2 regions of the Nonomuraea ferruginea genome follow, and region 1 is predicted to be linked to the other one. Evidence: riboswitches for the same ligand, from Rfam matches in the RefSeq annotation. Region 1 holds a riboswitch; the other holds the start of a gene.
What was found. A riboswitch is a leader RNA that binds a small molecule or an ion and turns the genes downstream of it on or off. The one in region 1 is predicted to bind S-adenosylmethionine.
Positions count from the first base shown of each region.

Region 2: it holds a riboswitch for S-adenosylmethionine, as region 1 does, so the genes downstream of both, thrC (threonine synthase) here and ABD999_RS09520 (aminotransferase class V-fold PLP-dependent enzyme) in region 1, are expected to answer to the same signal.

Region 1 is NZ_BAABFD010000004.1:142,846-147,127, forward strand. It holds gene ABD999_RS09510 (NADH-quinone oxidoreductase subunit D) at 1-682, opposite strand, end outside; gene ABD999_RS09515 (DoxX family protein) at 840-1,439, shown strand; gene ABD999_RS09520 (aminotransferase class V-fold PLP-dependent enzyme) at 1,465-2,754, opposite strand; SAM riboswitch class IV at 2,799-2,914, opposite strand; gene ABD999_RS09525 (TerC family protein) at 3,015-3,755, shown strand; gene ABD999_RS09530 (cytochrome P450) at 3,755-4,282, shown strand, end outside.
Region 2 is NZ_BAABFD010000016.1:27,192-31,473, forward strand. It holds gene ABD999_RS28055 (hypothetical protein) at 1-236, shown strand, start outside; gene ABD999_RS28060 (alpha,alpha-trehalose-phosphate synthase (UDP-forming)) at 238-1,662, opposite strand; gene ABD999_RS28065 (RNA polymerase sigma factor) at 1,694-2,248, shown strand; SAM riboswitch class I at 2,338-2,479, shown strand; gene thrC (threonine synthase) at 2,493-3,725, shown strand; gene ABD999_RS28075 (MoaD/ThiS family protein) at 3,751-4,026, shown strand; gene ABD999_RS28080 (cold-shock protein) at 4,277-4,282, shown strand, end outside.

The DNA.
Region 1 (4,282 bases):
CCCCGTACTGCATGATCTGCTCGCGGGTGAGCACGCCGACGCCTCTGGTGCGGGCGAGGAAGATCTCGTTGTCGAGTATGAGGTTCTCGATGTCGGGGATCTTCGCGCGGACCTCGGCGACGGTCTGTGACACCCGGTCGAGCCACCCGTACGGGAGATCCTCCTTCAGGCCGCCGACGCGGTTGAACATGTAGTGCATCCGCCCGCCGGAGATCTCCTCCATGACGGCCTGGATGCGCTCGCGCTCGTCGAAGGCGTAGAAGATGGGCGTCATGGCGCCCATCTCCAGGGGGTAGGAGCCGAGGAACATCAGGTGGTTGAGCACCCTGTTGAGCTCGGCCAGCAGCGTGCGGGCCCACACGGCGCGGACGGGCGGCTCCATGCCGAGCATGCGTTCGGCGGCGAGCACCACGCCGAGCTCGTTGGCGAACGCCGACAGCCAGTCGTGGCGGTTGGCCAGCATGATGATCTGCCGGTAGTCGCGCACCTCGAACAGCTTCTCCGCGCCCCGGTGCATGTAGCCGACGATCGGCTCGGCGGTGGCGATGCGCTCGCCGTCGAGCGTCAGGCGGAGGCGGAGCACACCGTGCGTCGAGGGGTGCTGGGGGCCGATGTTGAGGATCATGTCCTCGGTGGCCAGTTCCTTCGCCCCTGCGCCGATTCCCACCACGCGTTCCGTCATACGGCCCATGCTCTCACCGGATACCAGGTCAAGGAACGGGTGTGCCGGGGTCCGTCGTCCGAGGTCAAGGTACGGCAAGCACGCGCATCACCAGGCCATGGCGGGGGAGGATTATCTGGAACGGGGGAACAAGACGATGAAGAGGGTCATCTTTGATGTGGCTGCCCTGATCGCCAGGGTGGTGATCGGCGTCATCTTCGTGGCGCACGGGCTGCAGAAATGGACAGCGGGTCTGGGGGCCATCAGCGCCGGCTTCACCGAGATGGGCGTGCCACTGCCTCAGGCGTCGGCCGCCTTCGCGACGATCGTCGAGGTGGTCTGCGGGGTGCTGCTGATCGTGGGGCTGGCGGTCCGGATCTCGGCGGCGCTGTTGCTGATCGACATGATCGGGGCGCTGCTCTTCGTGCACGCGGCCGGCGGGGTGTTCGTCACGGAGGGCGGCTGGGAGCTGGTGGCGGCCCTGGGCGCGGCCTGCCTGCTGCTGATCGCGCTGGGCGGCGGGCGCATCGGCCTCGACGGGATCATCCACGCGGTGCACAGGCGTCGCTCCCGGCGGGCCGCCGCGACCGAGCCCGCCTACGAGCCGGTGCCGGGCGGGCTCGACAACGCGCCCACCCGGCCCACGGTGATGGAGGAACCGCAGCGCGACGTGCCCCCGCAGGGGAGCGGCGCGAGCGGCTTGGACGACCGCGACATGCGTGACGTCGACCGCCTGCTCGGCGACGAGCCGACCCGGCCCAACCCACGCAAGCCGTAGGAGTTACGGTCGCTGAGCGGGCCGCTCAGCGACCGGCCAGGTCGCGCAGCGCGGCGAGAAGACGGTCGACATGCTCTTCGGTCGTGCCGATGCCGATCGAGGCGCGCACGGCCGAGGCGGTGCCGTCCGCGCAGCCGCCGTCCTGCGTGCCGAGCAGGTGCCGGACGAACGGGTGGGCGCAGAACTTGCCGTCCCGCACCCCGATCCCGTGCTCGGCCGACAGCGTCTCGGCGACCTCGCGCGCCGGGTGGCCGTCGACGGTGAAGGACACGATGCCGACGCGCGGGTGGCCGGGCCCCCACAGCGAGAGTTCCCGTACCCCGTCGATGGCGGCGAGGCCGGCACGCAGCCGGGCGAGCAGCCGCTCCTCCTCGCGGACGAGCGGGGTCCAGCCGGTGGCGGTGAGCGCGTCGCAGGCGGCGGCCAGCGCGATGGCGCCCAGCACGTTCGGGGTGCCCGCCTCGTGCCGCGGCTCGGGGTCTTCGTGCCAGTCGGCCCCGTCCTCGCCGACGGCGCGCACCGCGCCGCCGCCCTTCAGGTACGGGTCGCCGGCGGCCAGCCAGTCACCGCGGCCGACCAGCGCCCCAGCCCCGAACGGCGCGTACAGCTTGTGCCCGGAGAAGGCCACGTAGTCCAGGTCGAGCGCGGTCAGGTTGAGCGGCCGATGGGGGACGAGCTGGGCGGCGTCCACCAGGATGCGCGCGCCGTGCCGGTGCGCGATGTGGGCCAGCGCGGCGACGGGCCAGAGCTCGCCGGTGACGTTCGAGGCGGCGGTCACGACCAGGAGCTTGGGGCCGTCGATCCCGGCCAGGGTGTCGTCGGCGGCGCGCACGGCCTCGCCGGGGAAGGCCGGCGGCGCCAGCCGGACCACCCGCTGCCACGGCAGCAGCGAGGCGTGGTGCTCGGTGTCGAAGACGACCACAGTGGTGCCTTCGGGCAGGCAGCGGGCGAGCAGGTTGGTGGCGTCGGTGGTGTTGCGGGTGAAGACCACCGCGTCGTCCGTGCGGGCGCCGACGAAGGCCCGTACGGTGTGGCGGGCCTGCTCGTAGCGCGCGGTCGTGAGCTGGGAGGCGTACCCGGCGCCGCGGTGCACGCTGGAGTAGGCCGGGAGCGCGGCGGCGACGGCGGCGCTGACCTGCTCCAGACAGGGGGCGCTGGCGGCGTAGTCGAGGTTGGCGTACCCGGCGAGCCTGCCGCCCTTGACCGGGACCCGCAGGTCGGCGCCGAGCACGGCGGGGATCGCACGCGCCGGACAGGGCTCCGGGTGCTTCTCGGGAGCGGTGCGGGCGGCGTCGAAGATCGTCAAAGTGGACACGGCATGCCTCCTCGGGCGTCATCGGACCCCAGGAGCAGCCACGGAGCCCGCGCTTGCCCGCCACCCTTCGTGGCGGACCAGGTCTTCACCCGGGGCACCCCGCCGCGGACGCGAGGGTTGCCGGCCAGCGAGCCGGGGCTTGGCGCTGGCACTCATGACCTACGTGCCGGACTATAACCGATGATTCATCCGGATCGCGAACTTCTCCGGAGTTCTGCTCGTTGGGCGGTGGTACGTTCCCCCACCGAAAGTAGGCGGCGATGCTTGACTGGGTGTCCAACCCGGAGATCTGGATAGGGTTCCTCACCCTGGTGACCCTGGAGATCGTCCTGGGCATCGACAACATCATCTTCATCTCCATCCTGGCAGGGAAGCTGCCTCCCGAGCAGCGCGACCGGGCGCGGGTGCTGGGCCTGGCCGCGGCGCTGGTGATGCGGCTGCTCCTGCTGCTGGCGCTGTCGTGGGTGGTCCGGCTCACCGCGCCGCTGTTCGAGGTGTTCGGTCACGAGATATCGGGACGAGATCTCATCCTGCTGCTGGGCGGGCTGTTCCTGCTGGCCAAGAGCGTCACCGAGATCAGCCACACGATGGACGGGCCGGGCAAGGACGGCAAGTCGGCGGCCGTCGTCTCGTTCACGTCGGTCATCGTGCAGATCATGCTGCTCGACATCGTGTTCTCGCTCGACTCGGTGATCACCGCCGTGGGCATGGTCGACGAGCTCGGGGTGATGATCGCGGCCGTGGTCGTGGCGGTGGCGGTGATGCTGTTCGCCTCCGGGCCGATCAGCCGGTTCGTCGACGCGCATCCGAGCATCAAGATGCTGGCGCTGGCGTTCCTGGTGCTGATCGGTGTGATGCTCGTGGCCGAGGGTCTCGACCAGCACATCCCGAAGGGCTACATCTACTTCGCGATGGCGTTCTCGGTCGTCGTCGAGCTGCTCAACATCCGGGTGCGGAGCAGGAAGAACAAGCAGGTGGAGGAAGCTCCTACTATGCAATAGTGCGCTTTGATCCCTGGAATCCGGATTTCGTGGCCCATCCCTACGACGTCTACGCCGAGCTGAGGCGGGAGGCCCCGGTCAGCTACTTCGAACCCGCCGACCAGTGGCTGATCGCCCGCCACGCGGATGTGGACGAGCTGCTGCGTGACCGCAGGCTCGGCCGTTCCTATCTGCACGTGGCCACGGACGAGGAGTTCGGCAGGCCACCGGAGCCGGAGTTCCAGGAGCCGTTCTGGCGGGTGGTCCGCGCCGGCATGCTCGACGTCGAGCCGCCGGTGCACACCCGGCTGCGCCGCCTGGTGTCCAAGGCGTTCACCCCGCGCATGGTCGAGTCGCTGCGGCCGCGCGTGCGGGCCATCGCTGAAGGGCTCGTGGACGCGTACGTGGAGAAGGGCGGCGGAGATCTGATCGCGGAGGTCGCCGAGCCGCTGCCGGTGACGGTCATCGCGGAGATGCTGGGCATCCCCGAGCGGGACCGTCACCTGCTGCGGCCCTGGTCCTCGGACATCTGCCTGATGTACGAGCTC
Region 2 (4,282 bases), on a different contig from region 1:
TGCTCCTGCGCGGCGAGCGGGTCGGCGCGCACAAGAAGGGCCTGCGCCAGGTCGGCCCCGGGCACAAGGCCCACTACCACGAGTTCACCACCCGCTGCCGCACCGGCAACGGGAAGAAGACCAGCGTCAGCTTCACCACCCGCGAGTGGTATCTGCCGAAGTCGCAGATCCTCGTGGTCGACGAGTGGAGCACCGGGAACCTCGCCGACACCCTGAAGTACGCCGACTGGAAGTGATCTAGGCGAGCGCGTCGAGCTGGGCGGCCAGCCACTTGTGCGGGGGCAGCGCGGTGGCGGCCGCCTCCAGCCGCTCCCTGCGGCGGGCGCGCTCCGCCTCCGGCATCACCAGCGCCGCGTGCAGCGCGGCGGCGGTGCCGCTGATGTCGTACGGGTTGACCACCAGCGCGTGCGCGCCCAGCTCCGCGCACGCGCCGGCCTCCCGCGACAGCACCAGCGCGCAGCGCGGCGACAGGATCGGGCCCTCCTTGGCCACCAGGTTCATGCCGTCGCGGATCGGGTTGACCAGCAGCACGTCGGCCAGCCGGTAGGCGGCCAGGGAGCGCGGGTAGTCGTCGTTGACGTTGAGGATCAGGGGGTTCCAGTCCTCGGTCGCGTACTCGTCCTCGATCTCCTGCGCGCAGCGCTGCACCGCCGCGGTGTATTCGCGGTATTCGGGCAGGTCATGGCGGCTCGGGTAGGCGAAGGCCAGGTGGACGACGCGGCCGTGCCACTCGGGGTGGGCGTCGAGGAACTCCTTGTAGGCGAGCAGGCCGCGCACGATGTTCTTCGACAGTTCGGTGCGGTCGATGCGGACGATCAGCTTGCGGTCGCCGACCTCCTCCCTGATGGCCGCCATGTGCGACTCGACGTCGGGCTCGGCGGCGCGGGTCCACAGCGCCTTGCCGTCGACGCCCAGCGCGTGCACGCCGACGCGGGTGGTGCGGCCCTCGTACGTGATCGTCGCGGCCCGCTGGTCGACCTCGGCGCCCAGCACGGTCTCGCAGCAGTCCATGAACGCGCCCGCCCAGCGGCGGGTGAGGAACCCGGCGTGGTCGGCGCCCAGGACGCCCTCCAGCACCTCGCGCGCCACCTCGTCGGGCAGCAGCGAGAAGTATTCGGGCGGGGCCCACGGCGTGTGGCTGAAGTGCGCGATGCGCAGGTCGGGCCGCTCGGCGCGGAGCATCGCCGGGGTCAGGGTCAGGTGGTAGTCCTGCACCATCACCCGGGCGCCGTGAGCGGCTCCCTCCGCCAGCGCGAGCGCGAACGCGCCGTTGTAGTCGCGGTAGGACTCCCAGTCGCGCCGGAACCGGGTGCCGAAGTGGGGCGCGTTCGGGATGTCGTAGAGCAGGTGGTTGACGAACCACAGCGTGGAGTTGGCCACGGAGTTGTAGGCCCGGTGGAAGGTGGCGGGCGCGATGTCGAGCATGCGCAGCGGGCCCGTCTCGTAGCCGGCGTGGTCGAGCCGGCCGCCGGGGGCCTGGCGGACGGCGCTGCGGTCGCCGTCGGACAGAGCCGCGCACACCCACAGCACGCCCTCGTCCCTGGCCACGCCGGACAGCCCGGAGACGAGGCCGCCGCCGCCGCGTTTCATGGTGAGGACGCCGTCGTCGGAGACGGTGAACGACACAGGGCCTCTGTTCGAGGCGAGCAGGACGCTGTTCATTTACGCTCCCTCCGACCATAGGATCCCAGCTATGGCGCTAGATGAGCACACCGAGGAACTCGCCCATGCCGCAGCCAGAGGCGATCATCGCTCACTCGGCGAGCTCCTGCGACGGATCGAGCCCGACGTGCTGCGGCACTGCGCTCGTATCCTGCCGTATCACCATGACGCCGAGGAGGCGGCCCAGGACACCCTGCTCGCGGTGGCGCGCAACATCGCCAGGTTCGAGGGGCGGGCCAGGTTCAGCACCTGGCTCCACATCGTGACCGCCAACTGCGCGCGCACCACGTACCGCTCGCTGAAGCGCAGGTCGGCGGAGCAGAGCTCCGACGAGCTGCTGACGCAGAAGCCCGACGTGCGGCGGGTGAGCGTGATCGCGGGCTCGCGGCTCGACCTGCTCGACGCGATGGAGGCGCTGGAGGCCGACAAGCCCGACCTGGCGCAGGCGCTGGTGCTGCGCGACATCGTGCAGCTCGACTACAGCGAGGTGGCCGAGCAGCTCAAGATCCCGCTCGGCACCGCCAAGTCGCGCATCCACCAGGCGCGCAAGTACGTGCAGGGTGTGCTGGGCGACGACTACCGGTGAGATCGTTCATCTCGGAGAGTGAGACGACTGTCCATGTCACGTGGTTGATTGGGTAGAGTCCGAGTCAGCAGCACCACACAACTGAACATTGCTCATCCAGAGGGGTGGAGGGACCGGCCCTGCGAAGCCCCGGCAACCCTCCCGGCTTGTGACTCGCGACCTGGCGAGGCCGACCGGGACAGGGTGCCAATTCCGGTCCGCGGTCAGGGTGGCCGCGGACGAAGATGAGGGAAGGCCTCGCTTCATGTCGCTCGACTTCGGTCCCGCCACTGCTCTCTCCTGCCGCGAGTGCGGCGCCCGCTATCCGCTCGGCCCCAACTTCGCCTGCGTCGAGTGTTTCGGGCCGCTGGAGGCGGCCTACGACTTCGGCGACGTCAAGAGGTCCGACATCGAGTCGGGCCCGGCCAGCATCTGGCGCTACCGTTCCCTGCTGCCGGTGCCCGCCGACGTCGCGAGCAAGCCCAACATGAACCCCGGCTGGACGCCGCTCGTCAAGGCGGGCAACCTGGGCCGGGCGCTCGGTCTCAAGTCCCTGTACGTGAAGGACGACTCGGGCAACCCCACCCACTCCTTCAAGGACCGGGTGGTGGCCATCGCCGTCGAGGCGGCCCGCAACTTCGGCTTCCACACGCTCTCCTGCTCCTCGACCGGAAACCTGGCCGGGGCCGTGACGGCGGCCGCCGCCAGGGCGGGCCTGGACGCGTGCGTGTTCATCCCCGCCGGGCTGGAGCAGGCCAAGATCGCCATGGCCCGGGTGTTCGGCGGCAGGCTCATCGGCATCGAGGGCACCTACGACGAGGTCAACCGGTTCTGCTCGGAGCTGATCGGGGACCCGATGGGCGACAAGTGGGGGTTCGTCAACGTCAACCTGCGGCCCTACTACGCCGAGGGCTCCAAGACGCTCGCGTACGAGATCGCCGAGCAGCTCGGCTGGCGGCTGCCTGAGCAGATCGTCATCCCGATCGCGTCCGGCTCCCAGCTCACCAAGATCGACAAGGGCTTCAAGGAGCTGATCCGGCTCGGGCTGGTCGACGACACGCCCTACAAGGTCTTCGGGGCGCAGGCGCTCGGCTGCTCGCCGGTGTCGGCCGCCTACAAGGCCGGCCACGACGTGGTCCAGCCGGTCAAGCCCGACACCATCGCCAAGTCGCTGGCCATCGGCAACCCCGCCGACGGCCCTTACGTGCTCGACATCGCCCGGCGCACGGGCGGCGCCGTCGAGGACGTGACGGACGCCGAGATCGTGGCCGCCATCAAGCTGCTGGCCTCCACGGAGGGCATCTTCGCCGAGACGGCGGGCGGCGTCACGGTGGGCGTGCTGAAGAAGCTCGTCGAGACCGGGCAGCTCGACCCGGAGGCCGAGACCGTGGTGCTCAACACCGGCGACGGGCTCAAGACGCTCGACGCCGTCGCGGCCGACGCGCAGCCCACGGCCGTGATCCGGCCCTCCCTCGACGCGTTCCGCGCGACTGTCTGACAATCAGGAAAGGCGAGACCATATCATGAGCGTTTCTGTGCGGATTCCTACCATCCTGCGCACGTACACCGGGGGCAACGCGGAAGTGAGTGGGGAGGGCGCGACTCTCCGTGACGTCCTGGCCAAGCTCGATTCCGACTACCCGGGGATCGGCGCCCGCATTCTGGATGAATCGGGCAAGATTCGGCGTTTTGTCAACGTCTATGTGGGGGAAGAGGACGTCCGATTCGCCCAGGGTCTGGACACTCCGGCCCCTGAGGGCACGCAGATCTCCATCATCCCGGCCGTCGCGGGCGGCTGAGCCCCCGCTCGGCGGAGCGATCGTCTGGAAGGCGCCCCATGTGGGCGCCTTCTCCCTTTTGTGGGAAATTCAACCTTGAACTACTCAGCTAGGGGTGAAATAAGGCTTTTGCGGATTGACTCTGTTGCCGACCGCCATGCCACAGGTATGGTCGAGTGCGATCGTCAGACGATATCCCCATAAGTCATGGCGATTGTGGGTCTCGCGGACGAATGGGCGAGATCCCTGAGCCCAGTAAGAGGAGTCGGAAGTGGCG